2 regions of the Heyndrickxia vini genome follow, and region 2 is predicted to be linked to the other one. Evidence: a T-box and tRNA genes for the amino acid it is inferred to sense, from the RefSeq annotation. Region 2 holds a T-box; the other holds one or more tRNA genes.

Region 1 (6,099 bases), 1.7 Mb from region 2:
TACCCAAGGGGTTAAATTAATTCGCCTAGGTGAAGATGAACATGTTGCAACGGTTGCGAAGGTTGAAAAGGAAGAAGAAGAGGAATCTTCAAACCAAGAAGAATTAGAAGTTGTTAATGACAATAATCAAGAAACTGAAGAGAAAGAATAAGTTTTTTTGCAATTTAAAAAAAGAGGCATCGATTAGATGTCTCTTTTTTGGTAAAATTGAGAAGAAACAAAATTTAAAATAGATACTGTTATTTATATGGAGTGGGGATTATGAAAATAAATATAGAAGGATTACGTGTAGGAGCTACGTTGGCAAAGGATGTAATGGGAATGACTAGTTCCCCAATTATCCCTAGAGGAACTGTTATAACATTAGAACATATAGAAGTTTTAAAAGCATTTTTTATTAGAGAAGTTGAGATAGAAAGTAGTTCTAATGGCCAGAAGATGCAAAAGGGAGCAAGTGAACCTAAACCTGAAGTAAATGTAACCAGAACAGAACAAGTAAAAACCCAATCCATCTTTCCATATTTATTTTCAGAATCAGTTAAAAAGTACAAAGCTGATTTTCAAAAATGGCAGTCTGGGACTGTAATAGATATAGCTAATGTAAGAGATTATTTATATCCCTTATTGGAAGCAGCCGAGGAAGAAAACATCACTCTTAGCTCTCTTTATGTAAATAATCAAGAAGATTATATATACTATCACTCTATTTCAGTTGGAGTTCTTAGTGGATTAATCGCCAAAAGAATGGGTGATAATAAAGGACGCTATTATCAAACTGCATTAGCAGGATGCTTAGCAAATGCTGGTATGGCAAAAATTTCACCAAAAATTATTACGAAACAAATGACTTTAACTGACAGTGAAAAGGCAGAAATTCAAGAACACCCAAATTATAGTTTGAAAATGGTACAAAATAGTCCGTTACTTAAACCAGAAACAAAATTAGCAATCTTTCAGCATCATGAGAGACTTGATGGTAGCGGCTATCCGATGGGGGTAAAAGGGAAACAATATTACCCTATGTCTAGAATTGTTGCCGCCGTTGATGTATTTCATGCGTTAGTATCAGACCGTCTTTATAAAAAGAGACTAGCACCTCTTAAAGCTTTGGAGATAATGAAAATAGATGAATTCGGTAAATATGATTTGGAAGTAATAAATACTCTTTTACCGATGATTGCTAATCTTTCAATCGGCACGAAGGTAAAGATATCAAACGACTCTATCGGAGAGGTAATCTTTACTAAACAAACTGCACCAATAAGGCCACTTATCAGACTGAATGACGGAGAAATCATAGACTTAGAAAAAGAAAGAAATTTATATATAGAAGAAGTATACTAGTTTTTTGAATTACTATTGTATTTACCTTATTCATTTGATATAATATCTTTCGTTGATCTTTTTAGTAACAAACTTATAATAAAATTATTTAAAAATAGTAATTGACATTACTTTTAAAAATATGTTATTATATAAAAGTCGCAAAGGACAATTGATCTTTGAAAACTGAACAAAACGAAACGTCAATTAATTTATTTTTAAACTAGAGCTATTTCAAACATCTTTTTGGAGAGTTTGATCCTGGCTCAGGACGAACGCTGGCGGCGTGCCTAATACATGCAAGTCGAGCGAACTTGATGGGAGCTTGCTCCCTGAGAGTTAGCGGCGGACGGGTGAGTAACACGTGGGTAACCTGCCTGTAAGACTGGGATAACTCCGGGAAACCGGGGCTAATACCGGATAACTTTTTTCTTCGCATGAAGGAGAATTGAAAGGTGGCTTTTAGCTACCACTTACAGATGGACCCGCGGCGCATTAGCTAGTTGGTGAGGTAACGGCTCACCAAGGCGACGATGCGTAGCCGACTTGAGAGGGTGATCGGCCACACTGGGACTGAGACACGGCCCAGACTCCTACGGGAGGCAGCAGTAGGGAATCTTCCGCAATGGACGAAAGTCTGACGGAGCAACGCCGCGTGAGTGATGAAGGTTTTCGGATCGTAAAACTCTGTTGTTAGGGAAGAACAAGTATCGTTCGAATAGGGCGGTACCTTGACGGTACCTAACCAGAAAGCCACGGCTAACTACGTGCCAGCAGCCGCGGTAATACGTAGGTGGCAAGCGTTGTCCGGAATTATTGGGCGTAAAGCGCGCGCAGGCGGTTTCTTAAGTCTGATGTGAAAGCCCACGGCTCAACCGTGGAGGGTCATTGAAACTGGGAGACTTGAGTGCAGAAGAGAAGAGCGGAATTCCACGTGTAGCGGTGAAATGCGTAGAGATGTGGAGGAACACCAGTGGCGAAGGCGGCTCTTTGGTCTGTAACTGACGCTGAGGCGCGAAAGCGTGGGGAGCGAACAGGATTAGATACCCTGGTAGTCCACGCCGTAAACGATGAGTGCTAAGTGTTAGAGGGTTTCCGCCCTTTAGTGCTGCAGCTAACGCATTAAGCACTCCGCCTGGGGAGTACAGTACCGCAAGGCTGAAACTCAAAGGAATTGACGGGAAAGCCGCACAAGCGGTGGAGCATGTGGTTTAATTCGAAGCAACGCGAAGAACCTTACCAGGTCTTGACATCCTCTTGCCCTCCCTAGAGATAGGGATTTCCCTTCGGGGACAAGAGTGACAGGTGGTGCATGGTTGTCGTCAGCTCGTGTCGTGAGATGTTGGGTTAAGTCCCGCAACGAGCGCAACCCTTGACCTTAGTTGCCAGCATTTAGTTGGGCACTCTAAGGTGACTGCCGGTGACAAACCGGAGGAAGGTGGGGATGACGTCAAATCATCATGCCCCTTATGACCTGGGCTACACACGTGCTACAATGGATGGTACAAAGGGTTGCTAGACCGCGAGGTTACGCCAATCCCATAAAACCATTCTCAGTTCGGATTGTAGGCTGCAACTCGCCTACATGAAGCCGGAATCGCTAGTAATCGCGGATCAGCATGCCGCGGTGAATACGTTCCCGGGCCTTGTACACACCGCCCGTCACACCACGAGAGTTTGTAACACCCGAAGTCGGTGAGGTAACCTTTTGGAGCCAGCCGCCGAAGGTGGGACAGATGATTGGGGTGAAGTCGTAACAAGGTAGCCGTATCGGAAGGTGCGGCTGGATCACCTCCTTTCTAAGGAATATGGAAGACCACTGACGTGGTTACAACGAATGACGTTCTCGTTTTGTTCAGTTTTGAAGGATGAATTCTTCAAAAAAATATGCAATATATAAAAACAACGACAAGGATTTTTTCTTCCATATCGATGTTTTTTCTTTCCGAAAATGTGGGCCTATAGCTCAGCTGGTTAGAGCGCACGCCTGATAAGCGTGAGGTCGATGGTTCGAGTCCATTTAGGCCCACCATATAACATCTTCGGGGCCTTAGCTCAGCTGGGAGAGCGCCTGCTTTGCACGCAGGAGGTCAGCGGTTCGATCCCGCTAGGCTCCACCAATTGTTCCTTGAAAACTAGATAAAATGAGAAATAACCAAGTAATAACCGAGAATCGCCACTTTATGGATGAATCCATTAAGTAAGTTATAAACAACCTTTTTAGGTTAAGTTAGTAAGGGCGCACGGTGAATGCCTTGGCACTAGGAGCCGATGAAGGACGGGACTAACACCGATATGCTTCGGGGAGCTGTAAGCAAGCTTTGATCCGGAGATTTCCGAATGGGGGAACCCACTGCCCGTAATGGGGTAGTATCCTTACTTGAATATACATAGAGTATGGAAGGCAGACCCGGGGAACTGAAACATCTAAGTACCCGGAGGAAGAGAAAGCAAACGCGATTTCCTGAGTAGCGGCGAGCGAAACGGAAGAAGCCCAAACCAAGAGGCTTGCCTCTTGGGGTTGTAGGACACTCTATACGGAGTTACAAAGGAACGGAGTAAATGAAGAGGTCTGGAAAGGCCCGTCAAAGAAGGTAACAACCCTGTAGTTGAAACTTCGTTCCCTCCAGAGTGGATCCTGAGTACGGCGGGACACGTGAAATCCCGTCGGAAGCAGGGAGGACCATCTCCCAAGGCTAAATACTCCCTAGTGACCGATAGTGAACCAGTACCGTGAGGGAAAGGTGAAAAGCACCCCGGGAGGGGAGTGAAAGAGAACCTGAAACCGTGTGCCTACAAGTAGTTAGAGCCCTATGCATTTATGCAGGGTGATAGCGTGCCTTTTGTAGAATGAACCGGCGAGTTACGATTTCAAGCGAGGTTAAGCTGAAGAGGCGAGCCGCAGCGAAAGCGAGTCTTAATAGGGCGAATGAGTTTGAGGTCGTAGACCCGAAACCAGGTGATCTACCCATGTCCAGGGTGAAGGTAAGGTAACACTTACTGGAGGGCGAACCCACGCACGTTGAAAAGTGCGGGGATGAGGTGTGGGTAGCGGAGAAATTCCAATCGAACTTGGAGATAGCTGGTTCTCTCCGAAATAGCTTTAGGGCTAGCCTTAAGGTAAGAGTCTTGGAGGTAGAGCACTGTTTGGACTAGGCCTCATCGGGTTACCGAATTCAGACAAACTCCGAATGCCAATGACTTATCCTTAGGAGTCAGACTGCGAGTGATAAGATCCGTAGTCAAAAGGGAAACAGCCCAGACCACCAGCTAAGGTCCCAAAGTATACGTTAAGTGGAAAAGGATGTGGAGTTGCTTAGACAACCAGGATGTTGGCTTAGAAGCAGCCACCATTTAAAGAGTGCGTAATAGCTCACTGGTCGAGTGACTCTGCGCCGAAAATGTACCGGGGCTAAACGTATCACCGAAGCTGTGGATGGACACCGTCTGGTGTCCGTGGTAGGAGAGCGTTCTAAGGGCTGAGAAGCTAGACCGTAAGGACTGGTGGAGCGCTTAGAAGTGAGAATGCCGGTATGAGTAGCGAAAGAAGGGTGAGAATCCCTTCCACCGAATGCCTAAGGTTTCCTGAGGAAGGCTCGTCCGCTCAGGGTTAGTCGGGACCTAAGCCGGTACCGAAAGGCGTAGGCGATGGACAACAGGTTGATATTCCTGTACCACCTCTTCACCGTTTGAACGATGGGGGACGCAGGAGGATAGGGTAAGCGCGCTGCTGGAATAGCGCGTCCAAGCAGTTAGAGGGGTGACGAGGCAAATCCCGTCACCATGTACCTTGAGCTGTGATGGCGAGGGAAATATAGTACCGAAGTTCCTGATTCCACACTGCCTAGAAAATCCTCTAGTGAGGTGAAAGGTGCCCGTACCGCAAACCGACACAGGTAGGCGAGGAGAGAATCCTAAGGTGAGCGAGAGAACTCTCGTTAAGGAACTCGGCAAAATGACCCCGTAACTTCGGGAGAAGGGGTGCTCTGTTAGGTGCAAGCCCGAGAGAGCCGCAGTGAATATACCAGGCGACTGTTTAGCAAAAACACAGGTCTCTGCGAAGCCGCAAGGCGAAGTATAGGGGCTGACACCTGCCCGGTGCTGGAAGGTTAAGAGGAGAGGTTAGCGCAAGCGAAGCTTTGAATTGAAGCCCCAGTAAACGGTACCGTAACTATAACGGTCCTAAGGTAGCGAAATTCCTTGTCAGGTAAGTTCTGACCCGCACGAAAGGCGCAACGATCTGGGCACTGTCTCAACGAGAGACTCGGTGAAATTATAGTACCTGTGAAGATGCAGGTTACCCGCGACAGGACGGAAAGACCCCGTGGAGCTTTACTGCAGCCTGATATTGAATTTTGGTACAGCTTGTACAGGATAGGTAGGAGCCTTTGGCCGGAGCGCCAGCTTCGGTGGAGGCGTCGGTGGGATACTACCCTGGCTGTATTGAAATTCTAACCCGCACCCTGATCGGGGTGGGAGACAGTGTCAGGCGGGCAGTTTGACTGGGGCGGTCGCCTCCTAAAAGGTAACGGAGGCGCCCAAAGGTTCCCTCAGAATGGTTGGAAATCATTCGCAGAGTGTAAAGGCACAAGGGAGCTTGACTGCGAGACCTACAAGTCGAGCAGGGACGAAAGTCGGGCTTAGTGATCCGGTGGTTCCGCATGGAAAGTACCATCGCTCAACGGATAAAAGCTACCCCGGGGATAACAGGCTTATCTCCCCCAAGAGTCCACATCGACGGGGAGGTTTGGCACCTCGATGTCGGCTCATCGCATC
Region 2 (6,099 bases):
AGCATGTTTAATTAAATCATTCAACTTCACTAACATATATTGATCAACTTCACGTAAATTTTCATAAGCAATTTTATCTGAAGAAGGGTTAAAATCAGCTAAATTTCCTAATAAGAAACGGAATGTGTTGCGAATTTTGCGATATACCTCTGATACTTGTTTCAAAATAGCATCGGAAACACGGACATCCGCCTGATAATCAACAGAAGCGACCCATAAACGGATAATATCTGCTCCTAATTGATTGATTACTTTTCCTGGTAAAATTACATTACCTAGTGACTTACTCATTTTTCGTCCTTCACCATCAAGTGCAAATCCGTGACTTAACACCCCTTTATATGGTGCTTTCCCTGTTACAGCCACAGCCGTTGTTAATGAAGAGTTAAACCAGCCACGATATTGATCAGAACCTTCTAAATATAAATCTGCAGGGCGCTGCAGGTCATCACGTTCAAATAAAACTGCTTGGTGGGATGATCCAGAATCAAACCATACATCCATAATGTCATTTTCTTTAGTGAATTTACCGTTTGGACTTCCAGGATGGGTGAAACCAGCTGGTAATAATTCATTTACATCTCTTTCAAACCAAACATTTGAACCATGTTCACGGAAAAGGGTTGATACATGTTCAATTGTTTCATCTGTAATAATTGGTTCACCGTTTTCTGCATAGAATACCGGAATTGGTACACCCCATGCACGTTGTCTTGAAATACACCAGTCGCCACGGTCACGAACCATATTAAATAGTCGAGTTTCTCCCCATGTTGGTACCCATTTTACTTCTTGGATTGCCTTCAATAATTCCGGACGGAATTTATCGATTGAAGCAAACCATTGTGCCGTTGCACGGAAAATTACTGGCTTTTTCGTTCTCCAGTCATGTGGATAAGAATGGGTAATAAAGCTTAATTTTAATAGCGCACCAACTTCTTCTAGTTTTTCGGAGATTGGTTTATTTGCTTTATCATAAAATAACCCTTCAAATCCAGGTGCCTCTGAAGTCATGACACCTTTATCATCAACAGGACACAGAACATCTAAACCGTATTTTTTTCCTACAAGAAAGTCATCTTCCCCATGTCCAGGTGCAGTATGAACACAACCAGTACCTGAATCAGTAGTAACATGTTCACCTAACATCACTAATGAATCACGCTCATATAATGGATGCTTCGCTAAAATATATTCTAATTCCTTACCTACGATAGTTTTAACGATTTGCGGAGAGTTCCATTCAAGAACTTCAGTTACTTCTTCAAGCAGTGCTTCTGCAACTAAGTATTTTTCATTTTCAACATTGACAACGACATATTTTAAATCTGGATGAACGGTAATTCCTAAGTTTGCTGGAATTGTCCAAGGTGTTGTTGTCCAAATGATAATTTTTGTTTCATTATCTAAAACACCTTTTCCATCACTCACATCAAATGCTACATATATAGACGCTGAACGTTTATCTTGGTATTCAATTTCAGCTTCTGCTAAAGCTGATTCACTTGATGGAGACCAATAAACTGGTTTTAGTCCTTTATAAATATAGCCTTTCTTTGCCATTTCTCCGAAAACTTTAATTTGTTGCGCCTCATATTCAGGTTTTAATGTTAAATATGGATTTTCCCAATCACCGCGGACACCTAAACGCTTAAATGCAGTCCGTTGATTATCCACTTGTTGATAAGCATATTCAGCACATAACTGACGGAATTCGGCAATTGTCATCTCTTTTCTTTTTACACCTTTATTTGTAAGCGCCTGTTCAATCGGAAGACCATGTGTATCCCAGCCTGGAACATATGGAGCTTGATAGCCAGTCATTGATTTGTAGCGTACAATAAAGTCTTTTAATGTTTTATTTAATGCATGACCCATATGAAGATCACCGTTTGCATATGGAGGTCCATCATGCAGAACAAAAAGCGGTCTTCCTTCGGTTTTTTCTTGAACTTTTTGATAAATATTCATTTCTTCCCATTTTGCCTGGATTTCTGGTTCTCTTTTTGGGAGATTTCCGCGCATTGGGAAGTCTGTTTTTGGCATTAATAGTGTATCTTTATATTCCATGTTCTTTCCTCCTAAAATTTTAACTATATGGCTTGTTGATTTTTGCTCTAGACACTCACTTTCCACAGATTGTCTTTCAATTTATTGACAATTAAATAGGCGGTCATACAAATAAATAGAAAAAGCCTTCTCATCCCTGGAAGGGACGAGAAGGCTTTCCCGCGGTACCACCCTAATAGATATCATTATTTAAGATATCCTCTTAAACATTCTTATCGTGAATGAATCGCTTGTAATTACTTATCAATTTGATGTTCAATACAAGAACTCTAGGGTGATTTTCCAATTCTTCTCTTATACCAAGCTTTCACTATCCTTGGTTCGCTAATTATTATAAGACGTTGAACAATTGTACTGTCCCTGTCATCGTTTAAATATATATTTGATATAAATTATAAGTGATTCAATTTCAAAACGTCAAGGTTCATTTAATTTCTTCTTCAATATTTAATTCTGTCGCATCGACATCAAATTCCATTAAATTATCCCAATCATCATTTTTAAGTAGATCCAGTTGCGCCTCTATTAGCATTTTGAAACGGGTCCTAAATACTTTTGATTGCTTCTTTAGCTCTTCAATTTCTAAAGCAATTTTACGGGCTTTTGATAATGCTTCATTCACGATACGATCCGCATTTTTTTCAGATTCCCTAATAATTAACTTTGCTTCTTTTTGTGCATTCCCACGAACTTCTTCAGCTGCTTCCTGAGCAACAACGATGGATTTATGTAATGTTTCCTCAATATTCGTAAAATGTCCTAGGCGTTCATTTAGCGAGGATAGTTTTTCTTCTAATTCTTTCTTTTCACGTATAATCAGCTCGTAGTCTTTGATGACTTGATCAAGGAACTCATTCACCTCATCTTCATCATACCCACGAAAGCCTTTACTAAATTCCTTATTATGTATATCTAATGGCGTTAAAGGCATCCTGCCACCTCCAGTATGTTTTCAATACATTTTTTAAACGCTTTTCTCTTGCCCGATTCATGGGGCTGGCCAAGGTACTTTTGTTATTCTCTTTAATTATACTTTTTTTCGACAGTTTGTGGGGATATTCCTGCAATTTTATCAAATTATTTCAATACTCCAACTTGTATTCGCCATTTTTCTTTTTTGGTCTGTCCTTCAATGACAATTATTTTACTTCTGCCAAAGCCCCTAACAGAGAACATATCCCCTTCACCACAAATAAACGATGTTTGTTCAGTAATTCGCCAATTAACTTTTACCTGTCCATGATGAATAAATGTTTGAGCTTTCTGCCTCGAAATGTTATAAATTGATGATAAAACGGCATCCAATCTTAACGAACTTACAGTTGTTTGTTTTTCATGCCATGTTTCACTAATTGAAATAATATTATTTATACTCATTTCCTTTAATTCAATTGAGGCTTTTCCTACCTGACGAAATTCTAATCGTATATAGTCTTCTAAATTTTTCACAATCAAAAATTGAATCCGATTACCATCAATTAGTATGTCCCCGAATTTTTCCCTTTTTATTCCTAAAGACATGAGGGTTCCTAGCACTTGTCGATGTGTGATAGTAACAAATTTACTTGGATATATTATTTCAAATAAAGCAATTTGAAAGTCTTCTTGAGTAGGAGAATAATATTCAGGATAGATAATGACCCTTTTTCTTTCACAGTATTCATGTCCACCAAACTCCTGAATTCTTACCTGTTGTCCAATACCAATTATAGATTGCACAATATGAATTTGTCGCGGATCTAAAAAATCAGTTAGCTTCGGTGCATAGCTGTCTTCGACATATTGTTTCCAATTGATAACTTGATCAATAAATTCTTTCTCTTCCGGCCTAAAATGTTGATAAATATTATCCATAAAATCCCCTAAAAACATTAATAGTCAATAATAGATTAAGGTAGGCAGACACTAAATAATCCAGAAATAAAGTGCCCTAACACCCCTTCCAGCAAGATTTAACACAATTATTGCTATGATTGGTGAAAAATCAATCATTCCAAATGGTGGGATAATTCGACGAAATTGTTCTAAATATGGCTCGCATATACGTGCAAACATCTGGCCAATTGACGATTGTTGAGCATTAAACCATGACATAAATATATAAATAATAATTATGTATGTATAAATCTCAATAGCTTTTATTAAAATTCCAAACAAAATTTCCATTCTTACTAAGACCACCTCGAATCAAAATCATTTTGCTGAATTAATTCAGTAATATTTCCTGAAACCTCAACATTATCTGGAGTACTTAAAAATATATCGGTTCCAATTCTTTGGATGTCTCCACCAATTGCATATACGGTTCCGCTTAAAAAATCGATTATACGTTTTGCTTGATCACGATCAATCCTTTGTAAATTCACAACAACTGCTCGTCTATTCTTTAGATGATCAGCAATTTCTTGTGCCTCTGCATATACTCTAGGCTCAACTAATATGACTTTCGAAGATTTTTGAACACTTTGTAAGCTAACAACATTTTGCTTTTGATGTTGTGACTTAGTATACTGTTCGGGCTCTATTTCATTTTCCATCTTTTCATCTTCAGTATATTCATATTCATCGTCCAATAAAAAAAATGATTTTATTTTCGTTTTTAATCCCATACGAACACCTCCAATTTATCCGACTAATGACGTACCGATTCTTACAATAGTCGCCCCTTCTTCAATAGCAATAGTATAGTCATTTGACATTCCCATGGATAATTCATTACATGGTGCATACTCAAGTTGCAATGCTTGAACCTCATTTTGCAATTCTTTTAACCCACGAAAACATTTACGTATACTTGCTTCATCATCTGTTAAAGGCGCCATCGTCATTAAACCTACGATCTTTATTTTGTTTAAGTTTTTTAAATTATGAATAAAATCTATCACATCTACAGGATTAATACCATGTTTAGAATTTTCTCCAGAAACATTTACTTGGATAAAACAGGAAATATGTTTCTCTGCTCTTTTATTAATTTCTTCGGCTAATGAAAGACGATCAAGCGAATGAATATAGGAAACTTTATCAATGATATTTTTTACTTTGCGTGTTTGAAGAGTTCCAATAAAATGCCATATAGCGCGTTCTTTCAATGTTTCCCATTTTTCAATTAAACCATCGTCACGGTTTTCACCTAAGTTTATAATACCTGTTTCAACTGCTTCTTCCGCACGTTCAGTCGTTACATATTTTGTTACTGCAACTATAGTTACTTCATCGGAGTTTCTCCCAGACTTTTTACAGGCTGCATCTATTTTTTCTCTAATTGCTGAAAAGTTTTCAGACACTTTCATGATGAAGCTCCTTTCATACCAATAAAACTTAACATTCTTCCTGTTTTTCCATGATCTCGTCGATGGGAAAAAAACTCATCTCGATCACAACTTGTACAAAAGTTCGTTATATGAATATTTTCAGGGGAAACACCTGATAATTCAAGTATTATTTGATTCAGTTTTCTCAAATCAAGTTTAAATTGCCCTGGAGATATTTCTTCATATGGCATTTCGGTATTCGGCTGCATCCATTTGTTTATTTTTGTAATCACCCGATTATCAACAATGTAACAGTCCTTACAAATGGAGGGCCCAATAACAGCTTGGATATGTTCTACAGGAATCCCTTCGCCTGTCCATTTTTCCACCATTTCTTTCCCAATCCCATTTACCGTACCTTTCCATCCTGCATGGGCAATTCCAATCATATTATATTTCGGAGCAAAAAAATAAAGGGGTACACAATCGGCAAAACAAAGTGTTAGCAATGTATTATTTTTATCTGTATACAAACCATCTGTATTCTTTAGACTACTTTGATAATCAAGGGCACCTTTTCCTGATTGAGAGTCATTTACTTTCACAATCTGAATATCATGAGTTTGTTCAGCCCCTACCCAGTTATTAATATCGAAATCCAGTTTAGAAGCAAGTATCTGTCGATTTTGTTGAACATCAGTTAATGCATCACCAACATGAAAACCACAATTTAACTGTTGAAATTCATTTTTACTTTGACCGCCATTCTTAGTTG

What was found. A T-box is a leader RNA that pairs with one kind of tRNA and senses whether it is charged. The one in region 2 lies ahead of ileS (isoleucine--tRNA ligase), so its partner is inferred to be a tRNA-Ile.
Region 1: it has a tRNA-Ile gene. The T-box ahead of ileS (isoleucine--tRNA ligase) is inferred to sense a tRNA for this amino acid. The anticodon was not compared.

What each region holds. Positions count from the first base shown of each region.
Region 1 is NZ_CP065425.1:8,796-14,894, forward strand. It holds gene gyrA (DNA gyrase subunit A) at 1-151, shown strand, start outside; gene I5776_RS00040 (HD-GYP domain-containing protein) at 262-1,344, shown strand; rRNA gene I5776_RS00045 (16S ribosomal RNA) at 1,567-3,122, shown strand; tRNA gene I5776_RS00050 (tRNA-Ile) at 3,279-3,355, shown strand; tRNA gene I5776_RS00055 (tRNA-Ala) at 3,368-3,443, shown strand; rRNA gene I5776_RS00060 (23S ribosomal RNA) at 3,547-6,099, shown strand, end outside.
Region 2 is NZ_CP065425.1:2,625,057-2,631,155, forward strand. It holds gene ileS (isoleucine--tRNA ligase) at 1-2,070, opposite strand, end outside; T-box leader at 2,209-2,446, opposite strand; gene I5776_RS13105 (DivIVA domain-containing protein) at 2,495-3,001, opposite strand; gene I5776_RS13110 (YlmH family RNA-binding protein) at 3,148-3,924, opposite strand; gene I5776_RS13115 (YggT family protein) at 3,976-4,236, opposite strand; gene I5776_RS13120 (cell division protein SepF) at 4,242-4,679, opposite strand; gene I5776_RS13125 (YggS family pyridoxal phosphate-dependent enzyme) at 4,695-5,363, opposite strand; gene pgeF (peptidoglycan editing factor PgeF) at 5,360-6,099, opposite strand, start outside.